2 regions of the Micromonospora fluostatini genome follow, and region 1 is predicted to be linked to the other one. Evidence: riboswitches for the same ligand, from Rfam matches in the RefSeq annotation. Region 1 holds a riboswitch; the other holds the start of a gene.
What was found. A riboswitch is a leader RNA that binds a small molecule or an ion and turns the genes downstream of it on or off. The one in region 1 is predicted to bind cyclic di-AMP.
Positions count from the first base shown of each region.

Region 2: linked by a shared signal. The riboswitch ahead of ACQUFX_RS15645 (C39 family peptidase) and the one ahead of ACQUFX_RS09610 (LysM peptidoglycan-binding domain-containing protein) in region 1 are both predicted to bind cyclic di-AMP.

Region 1 is NZ_CP191251.1:2,237,404-2,242,159, reverse strand. It holds gene htpG (molecular chaperone HtpG) at 268-2,184, shown strand; gene ACQUFX_RS09615 (hypothetical protein) at 2,375-2,704, opposite strand; cyclic di-AMP (ydaO/yuaA leader) riboswitch at 3,049-3,189, shown strand; gene ACQUFX_RS09610 (LysM peptidoglycan-binding domain-containing protein) at 3,186-3,857, shown strand; gene ACQUFX_RS09605 (diacylglycerol/lipid kinase family protein) at 4,009-4,756, shown strand, end outside.
Region 2 is NZ_CP191251.1:3,585,460-3,590,215, reverse strand. It holds gene ACQUFX_RS15660 (acyltransferase family protein) at 1-1,086, shown strand, start outside; gene ACQUFX_RS15655 (hypothetical protein) at 1,220-1,348, shown strand; gene ACQUFX_RS15650 (hypothetical protein) at 1,496-2,362, shown strand; cyclic di-AMP (ydaO/yuaA leader) riboswitch at 2,659-2,802, shown strand; gene ACQUFX_RS15645 (C39 family peptidase) at 3,032-3,904, shown strand; gene ACQUFX_RS15640 (CDP-glycerol glycerophosphotransferase family protein) at 3,987-4,756, opposite strand, start outside.

The DNA of each region.
Region 1 (4,756 bases):
GGGGGGACGCCGGCCACGGCGTCCCCCCGCCCGTGGGGAAGGAAGGGCCCCTTCTTAACGCCTGCGGTAGAGAAGGGAACCCCTCTCACACCCGGAGCCCTCCCGGGCCCGGCGGCACCTCGATCGGCGTCTCCGCTCCGGGGCGACCGGGGCGTCGACGCGGCCGGTGCGGGTGTGTCGGCTGCGGGGCCTGACCGGACAGCGACCGGTCGTCGACGCGCCGTATCCTTCTCCGCGGAACCGTGGCAGGACCGCAGGAGGGATGACGTGAGCAACCGGACCGAGACGTTGGAGTTCCAGGCCGAGACCCGTCAGCTGTTGCAGTTGATGGTCCATTCGATCTACTCGAACAAGGACGTCTTCCTGCGCGAACTCATCTCGAACGCCTCCGACGCGCTGGACAAGCTGCGCCTGGAGTCGATGATCGACAAGGATCTGCAGGCCGACACCGACGACCTGCACATCGAGATCGACGCCGACCGCGAGGCCCGGACGCTCACCGTCCGGGACAACGGCATCGGGATGTCCCGCGACGACGTCGTCGCGCTGATCGGCACGATCGCCCGCTCCGGCACCGCCGAGCTGCTGCAGAAGCTGCGCGAGTCCCGCGACGCCGCGGCCAACCAGGAGCTGATCGGTCAGTTCGGCGTCGGGTTCTACGCCACCTTCATGGTCGCCGAGAAGGTCACCCTGGTCACCCGGCGGGCCGGCGATAGCGAGGGTACCCGCTGGGAGTCCACCGGCGCCGGCACGTACGAGATCGAGACGGTGGCCAACGCCCCGCAGGGCACCTCGGTCACCGTGCACCTCAAGCCCGAGGACAGCGAGGACAACCTCTTCGACTACACCGCCGAGGCGAAGATCCGGGAGATCGTCAAGCGGTACTCCGACTTCATCTCGTGGCCGATCCGGATGACCGTGGAGCGGGCCGGCGAGGAGGGCGCGACCACCAGCGAGGTGCAGACCCTCAACTCGATGAAGGCGCTCTGGGCGCGTCCGCGCGACGAGGTCGCCGAGGAGGACTACCGGGACTTCTACCGGCACGTCAGCCACGACTGGGCCGACCCGCTGGAGACCATCCACATGCGGGGCGAGGGGACCTTCGAGTACGAGGCCCTGCTCTTCGTCCCCTCGCACGCCCCGTTCGACCTGTTCATGCGGGAGGGGCGGCGCGGCGTCCAGCTCTACGTCAAGCGCGTCTTCATCATGGACGACTGCGAGGCGCTGATCCCGAACTACCTGCGCTTCGTCAAGGGTGTGGTGGACGCCCACGACCTGTCGCTGAACATCTCCCGGGAGATCCTCCAGCAGGACCGGCAGATCCAGGTGGTGCGCCGCCGGCTGGTCCGCAAGGTGCTCACCACGATCCGGGACCTCAAGGCCAACCAGGAGGAGAAGTACCGCACCCTCTGGACCGAGTTCGGTCGGGCGCTCAAGGAGGGGCTGATCGAGGACCCGGACAACCGGGACACCCTCTTCGAGATCGTCTCGCTCGCCTCCACCCACGACCCGGCCGAGCCGACCACCCTCGCCGGCTACGTCGAGCGGATGAAGGACGGCCAGAGCGAGGTCTACTACGCCACCGGCGAGTCCCGCACCATGATCGAGAACTCGCCACACATGGAGGCGTTCCGGGCCAAGGGGTACGAGGTGCTGATCCTCACCGACCCGGTCGACGAGGTCTGGGTCGAGCAGGTCGGCCAGTTCGACGGCAAGCCGCTGCGCTCCATCGCCAAGGGCCAGGTCGACCTGGACACCGAGGAGGAGAAGAAGAGCGCCGAGGCCGAGCGGGAGCAGCGCGGCAAGGAGTTCGCGGCGCTGCTGACCTGGATGACCGGGCAGCTCCAGGAGAGCGTCAAGGAGGTCCGGCTGTCGTCGCGGCTGACCACCTCGCCGGCCTGCGTCGTCGGCGACGCGTACGACATGACGCCCACGCTGGAGAAGATGTACCGGGCGATGGGGCAGGAGGTCCCGCCGGTCAAGCGGATCCTGGAACTCAACCCGACCCACCCGCTGGTCACCGGCCTGCGGACGGCGCACGAGCAGGGTGGCGACGACACCGCCGCGCTGACCGAGACCGCCGAGCTGCTGTACGGCATGGCACTGCTCGCCGAGGGCGGGGAGTTGACCGACCCGGCCCGGTTCACCCGGATCCTGGCCGACCGGCTGGCCCGTACCCTCTGACCGCGTCGGCTGCTCGCTGACCGCTTCGGCGCGGGGTGGCGCCCCACCGGGCCCACCCCGCGCCGCTCGTCGTCGGCTGCGACGCCGTGGACGTGGTCGCGGAGCCCGCCGGCGGTGGCCTCGTCGGCCCCGGTCACCCGCTGGCCGGATTTTGTCGTGGTGACCGGCGCGGTGTGCTGACCGAGGCGGATCAGGCTGCGGCGGCGGGCGAGTCGTGCCGGTGGTGCGGGTGCCCGACGGGAGCGGACTGCTCCGACGGCTGCTGCCAGGCCGGCTGCTGCCAGGCCGGCTGCTGCCAGGTCGGCTGCTGCTGTGGCGGCTGTGCCAGGCGCAGGGCCTGCTGTGACCAGGCCCAGGGTGCGCAGGGCTGCGGCCGGTCGAGGCACTGGAGGTTGCGGCACTCCCTGTGCTCGCCGCCCCGGTGCTGCTCGGCGACCCGGACAGCGAGGCGCCACAGCATCGGGTCGGTCACGCCCTCCGGCACGTTGTCCCGACGGTCAGGTCGGACGGAATCGGACATGAGCGGTCCCCCTCGTACGCGATGTCCCCTTAACCCTCACCAGTCAACACCGGGTTGAACCCGCACCACCGGCCACCAGCACGTGACAATCGCCACGTGGCCCTGCCCTCCGACCTGCGACCCGGCGGTCCGGCGGGGCCGTCGGACATCGACGTGCACCCCGGGGCCGGCGCTCCATGATGCACGCCGTGGACGGTGCCGCAACCCGACCGGAGGCGGCCCCGCGTGGCCCGGTGAAGAACCTCACCGACGGTGGGCGATCGGGGCAGACCGCCCTACCGTCGTACGAGTTCGCGTTTGCGGACACCGCGCCCGGTACGCCCAATCCATGCCACCGGTCCGCGCGGCACCAGTCGTCCAGGGCATGGAGCGGGGGACCCGACGTTTCACGGTGCAGGTCACCTCGGGGTGAAGCCGCCCAGCGGCGGCCGGGCTCCTCGGCCCGAACCCGACAGCTCACCTCGTCGGCGTGGAGGAACCAATGCCAACTCAGTACAACGCCCGGCACCGCCGTACCAGCAACCGCCGCAGGACGGTCGGCGCCCTCGCCGTCGGCGCGATGACCGGGGCCGCAGCCGTGCTCGGCACGGCCGCCCCCGCGCAGGCCGACAGCGTCAACTGGGACGCGATCGCGCAGTGCGAGTCCAGCGGGAACTGGAGCATCAACACCGGCAACGGCTACTACGGCGGGCTCCAGTTCAAGCAGAGCACCTGGGAGGGGTACGGCGGCCTCAGGTACGCCAAGCGGGCCGACCTGGCCAGTCGGGGCGAGCAGATCGCGGTGGCCGAGCGGGTCCTCAAGGGCCAGGGCATCGGCGCCTGGCCGACCTGCGGCAAGAGGGGCGGCGCGGCGAAGGGCTCCGCCTCGGCGTCGACGTCGAGCGGGTCGAAGTCGACCACCTCGAAGTCGTCCGGGTCGCAGTCGCGGTCGACCGGGACGGCGGAGCGGGCCGAGAACCGCCAGCGTGCCGCCCAGCCGGCCACCCGGGGCAGCGACCGGGGCACGTACGTGGTCCGGCCCGGCGACACGCTGTCGACGATCGCCCAGGCGAAGAACGTCCGCGGCGGATGGCAGGCCCTGTACGAGCGCAACGAGCGGGTCGTCGGCGACGACCCGGGCCTGATCTTCCCGAGCCAGCGGCTCAGCCTCTGAATCCTCCCGGGTCAGCGGCTCAGCCGCTGACCGTCACCGACCACGGGGTCCGTGGGGTCCACGACGCCCGGCCGGATTCTCCTCCCGGCCGGGCGTCGCCCGGCTCACCGGCAGGCGTGGCGAGCCGGCCGGCGGGGTACCAGCGGTCACCATGAGCACGAGCACGCGGGAAGATCGCCCCGCCGGGCCGGTGGACGCCGCCCCGGCCGTCGGGACCGTCGCCGTCGTCGCGCACCGCAAGAAGACCTTCGGCGGTGGCCTCGACGAACTCCGCGCGACACTGGTCGGCGCGGGTGTGCGGGACCTGCTCTGGTACGAGGTCCCGAAGAGCCGCAAGGCGCCCAAGGCGGTCCGCAAGGCCCTCGACAAGGGGGCCGACCTGGTGTTCGTCTGGGGCGGCGACGGCACGGTGCAGCGCAGCGCCGACGCCCTCGCCGGCTCCGGCGTGCCGATGGCCGTCCTGCCCGCCGGCACCGCCAACCTCTTCGCCACCAACATGGGCATCCCCACCGACCTGCCCGAGGCGGTCCGGATCGGCCTGCACGGCCACCGTCGCACCGTCGACCTGGGCATCCTGAACGGGGAACACTTCGCGGTGATGGCCGGGGCCGGCTTCGACGCCGACCTGATCCGGGACGCCGACCGCAAGCTCAAGGGCAAACTCGGCCGGCTGGCCTACGTGCTGACCGGGCTGCGGCACGTGCGCGGCGAGTGCGTGCGCACCCGGGTCCGGGTGGACGGCAGCGACTGGTTCGACGGGGAGGCGAGCTGCGTGCTCTTCGGCAACGTCGGCACGATCACCGGCGGCATCCCCGCCTTCGACGACGCCCGCCCCGACGACGGCGCCCTGGAGGTGGGGGTGGCCACCGCCAGCGGCGCGGTGGACTGGGCCCGCACCC
Region 2 (4,756 bases), 1.3 Mb from region 1:
TACGGCTTCCACGCGGCCACCATGCGGGTCGTCGCGGAACCCGACCAGCAGGCCGTCCTCTCGAAGGTCTTCACCCTCGGCCTCTCCGGCGTGCAGTTCTTCTTCATCCTCAGTGGCTTCGTCCTGGTCTGGTCGGCCCGTCCCGAGGACTCCAAGCGGGCCTTCTGGCGGCGGCGGGCCGCGAAGATCTACCCCAACCACATCCTGATGTGGGCGGTGGTGCTGCTGGTCGGGCTCTGGTTCACCGACCCGGTCAACCTCCGGGCCGCGGTGACCAACCTGTTCCTGCTCCAGGCCTGGGACCCGACCCCCGGCCACTTCTACAGCGTCAACACGGTGAGCTGGTCGCTCTCCTGCGAGCTGTTCTTCTACTTCTGCCTGCCGTTCGCGCTGCCCCTGATCCGGCGGGCCCGCCCCTGGATGCTCTGGCTCGTCGTCGTCGCCGTACCGCTGCTCATCGTGGCGCTCTGGCCGGCGCAGCTTTTGGTGCCCGAGGAGAGCCGCTGGTGGTTCACCCAGGTCTTCCCGCTGACCCGGTCGCTGGAGTTCTGGATGGGGGTCGCCGCCGCGGAGCTGATGCGGCGGGGCAGGTGGCGCGGCCCCAACCTGGGCCTGGCCAGCATCCTCTTCGTCGCCATCTGGATCGCCGCCGGTGAGGTCATCCGCGCCGAACTCTGGGCCGGCGTGCTGTCGGTGGCGTACATCCTGGTCATCGCGGCGGCGGCGGACGCCGACATCCGGGGACGCTGGTCCCCGTGGCGCTCCCGGCCGCTGGTCTGGCTCGGCGAGGTCTCCTTCGCCTTCTACCTGGTGCACGTCTTCGTCATGGTCACCGTGCTCCGGCTGACCGGGCACTACGGCGTCGGCCTGCCCGGCTGGTGGGGACCGGTCGCCGTGGTCGCCTTCCTCCTGGTCAACCTGGGCCTGGCCGCGCTGATGCACCGCTGGCTGGAGACCCCGATGATGCGCCTGCTCGGCCCGCGCCGGTCCAGGTCCCCCCGCCCCGACCCCGCTTCCGACCCCGCCTCCGGTTCTGTCGAGCCGGCGTCCGACGAGCACGCCCAGGGCTACGTCCGGCACCGTTGACCCCCGCTGGGTCGTCGAGTACGTCAGCTCGACAGCGTCGGGGGCCCGGGGCCGGCTCGGGGTGGACGGGTGGTCGGTAGACACGCCCGGACGGCCATGGGCTTCCGGTGCCGGCGCCGGTAGGTTGTCAGTCGTGCCTCCCGTCGCCCCGACCGGTCCACTGTGGTGGGTCGTGCTGACCGCCGGGGACGACCGGTTCCTCGCTCCTGCGGCCGGCCCGGTCGCGTCGGAGGTCGCCGGCTCCCGGGGGCCGCCGGTCTGACGGCGCGCGGCAGCCGTACCGGCGTCGTGGGGTCACCCGGCGTCCACCCCGCACCTCATCCACCGCACGTCCGATCGCGGCTGGCCGGCCGCGCCGGGCCCGCCGGTGCGGACCACCGTAGGCTTCCGCTTCCCGCGAGGTACGACCATGGCGACGCTCCTCCACCAGTTCGTGATCGGGGTGCCCCGGGCCGCCGCCATCTGGACCGGGCTGCTCCTGCTGACCCTCGGCGTGCTCACCGCGCTGGTCGTCCGGTCCGACCGTGACCGGCGGCGTGAACCGGCGCTCGGCGGGGCCGTCGACGCGGACGGGGCGGCCCCGGACCGGGCCGCGCCGACCGCCCGGTCGGCCGGGACCACCGAGTCCGCTGACGTCGCCGGGCCCGCCGCCACCGCCGAGCAGATCGCGGCGGCCGCCGCCGAGGCGGCGGCCGACCTGCGCCGGTACGCCGGGGAGGTGGCGGTGGCGGCGGCCGGTGCGGCCCGTAACGCCCGGCGACGACGCGCCTCCTGGCTGGCCGCGCAGGAGCACCTGGACCGGGCGTGGCGGGAGCGCGACGAGGCCGACCGGATCGCCCGGCGGTTCGCCGGGGCGGGGGCCCTGCCCGCCCTGCGGCCGCCGTACACGCCGGCCGAGCGTGCCGCCCGGAAGCGGTACCTGCACCGGGCGGCCGTGATGGCGCACTGGCGGGGCGACCTCACCGTGCCACAACTCCGCGACGTCTTCGCCGGGCGGGGCGGCTGGGACCCCCGGCGGCACCCGGTCGAGCAGGAGGTGCTGCTGGCCCGCGCGGTCCGCGACGCCAAGCTGGCCCGGTACCGCCAGGCGGTCGTGCGGGAGCGGGCGGCGTGGCGGGACGCCGACCTGTCCGCCGAGGCGGCCCGGGTGCTCGCCGTCGAGGCGTACGCGGCGGCGCAGCGGCTCAGCCCGGCCGTCGCACCGGCGGCGGCGACCTCGGCGCAGGCCCGGCGTACCGTGCTGGCGGCCCGGTTCCGGCCGGCCCGGGTCGGCTGAGCCGGGCCCCGTCGGGACGACTTCGGTGACGCCGGTCACAGGCTGGCGGATTCGGGCAGCCGGCGCAGGCGGGGTGAGGAGGGCCGTCAATTCCCGTGGGATGCGCACCGGGTGTCCGGTTGTCGACCGGTGATTCCCTGACAACTGCTCGTCCCATTGAGTCGCGTCAGTGCGCAACTGAGTCGCCGAGGCGCCCGGTGTTCGATGTTTGAGCAGGTGAGGGCGGTTTGGCGGGGCGGTGGACGGCCAGTAGTGTCGCTGCGTCCGGTGCGGTTCACGATCGCAAGAGGCGACGCCGTGCCGACCCGCTCAATCGTCGACGACGAACCGGGGACCCAGTGCACGTGTGGGGTGAATCCGCGGGCCCACGGCTCGCGGTAGGGCGATTTCTTCCCGCCCGAATCCGTCAGCTAACCCGGTAGGCGGTATCGGAAGGAGAGCCACAGCCTGTGCGCCACGACCAATCCCCTGAGCTGAACCCCCACGGCGCCGCGGTGCCGTCGCCCGTCGCGCTCGCGACGAGCTGATTCCGGCAACCGCCCCCGCCCGAGCAGATCGGGCGCCATCCCCCAGCGATCCCACCGTCCGCGGGCCCCGACCCGCGTCGTCGGCGTGCCCCTCGGCTCCGCCGCGCCGGTGCGGTCGCCACCGGCACCGTGGAGGAAACACGTGAAGCAGCATCTCAAGCGGCAGCTCCGACGGCTCGCCGCGGACCGTCCGTACCAGGTCGTCGCCGCCTCGGCCGCGACCCTCGTGGTGGCCTCGGGCGTCGGCGTCCTGGCCACCGTCGGTGACACCCCTGACCGTGCCCGGGTCCGCCCGGCCGCCGTGGCCGAGCAGGCGCCGCACGCCGGTGAGCTGCCCGCCCGCGCCGAGCTGAGCGCCCCGCAGACCTCGGCGCCGTCGCTGACCACCCCGGCCCCGACCGCCACCTCCCCGTCGGCGACCAAGTCGCGGGCGGCCTCGCCGAGCGCCGCCGCCAGCAGCGCCGCGCCGGACCCGGACCTGACCCGCTCGGCGGCGCCGAAGGCGCCCGCCTCGAAGGTCCTCGACCACGAGTACCAGGCGCAGATCACCTACTACTACTGCGGGCCGGCGGCGGTCCGTAACGCGCTGACCGCCATGGGCATCTCCCGCAGCCAGGACGACCTGGCCGGGCGGCTCGGCACCACCCAGTTCGGCACCAACTCGGCCGCCGACACCACCCGGGTGCTCAACCAGCTCGTCAAGGGTGAGCCGTACCGGACCCGGATGATCTCCGGGGGTGCCGCCACCGCCGCCCAGACCGAGCGGCTGCGGGCCGATGTGGTCGCCGCCGTGGCCGACGACCGCAGCCCGGTGGTGAACGTCGCCGGCAGCACCACCGACCTCTCCGGCGGCTGGCACTCGTTCCCGGGTGGGCACTACGTCGCCGTGGTCGGCTACCGGGACGGCGGCAAGTCCGTGAAGATCGCCGACTCGGCGAACCCGGCGACCGCCTCGTACTGGCTCACCGTCGACGCGCTGGCCGACTGGATCGCCACCCGCGGGTACTCCGCCTGACCCACCCGCGACGCACCACGGGCGCCGGCTCCCGACTCGGGGGCCGGCGCCCGTCGGCGTCGGTGGGGGTGCGGCGCGCCCGTCAGATGGTGGGGGTCAGCGGCGCGGCGGCGTCCGGCAGCGCCGGCGCGGCCGAGCTGCGCGGACCCGGCGGGGCCCAGCCCGGCTCCAGGTGCCGCCGGGCGGCGGTCAGGAAGACCTCGGCGTACGTCTCGGCGGGGAAGTCACCGAGGTAGCGGGCCCGGGTGGCCCACCGGGCCGACGCGGCCGGATCGGTCTCCAGCAGCCGGGTCAGCACCTCGTCGACGTTGGCCATGTCCCGCCGCAGCACGTAGCCCGAGCCGGCCAGCGGGAACCGCTCGACGAACCGGTCGCCCTCGCCCACCATGTCCGTCACCGCGTACGGCTTGCCGGAGTAGAGGTAGTCGGAGATGACCCCGGAGACGTCGGAGACCAGCGCGTCGGAGCGGTTCACGCACTCGGTCAGGGTCAGCTCCCGGCTCGCCGCCGCGCCGTAGACGTGCTGCCGGCCGGTCCGGGCCCGGTCGGCGGCGAGCAGTTCGGTCAGCCGGGCCAGGTGCCGGGCCGACGCCGGGTTCTGCGTGGTGTACGGGTGGGCGCGCAGGATCACCGTGGCCCCCCGGGCCAGCAGGGCGCGCAGCAGGGTCTCGCCCACCGGCAGGGAGCAGTAGTTCGCGTCGGCGTGGTGGCCGGTCCAGGTGGGCGTGTACAGCACCGTCGGGTTCGGGTTCGGTGGCGTGCCGGCCGGCTCCCGGCGGACCTGGATCGCCTCCACCTGCGGCCGGCCCACCACCTCGAACTTCTCCGCCGGGATGTCGACCCCGGCGCGGG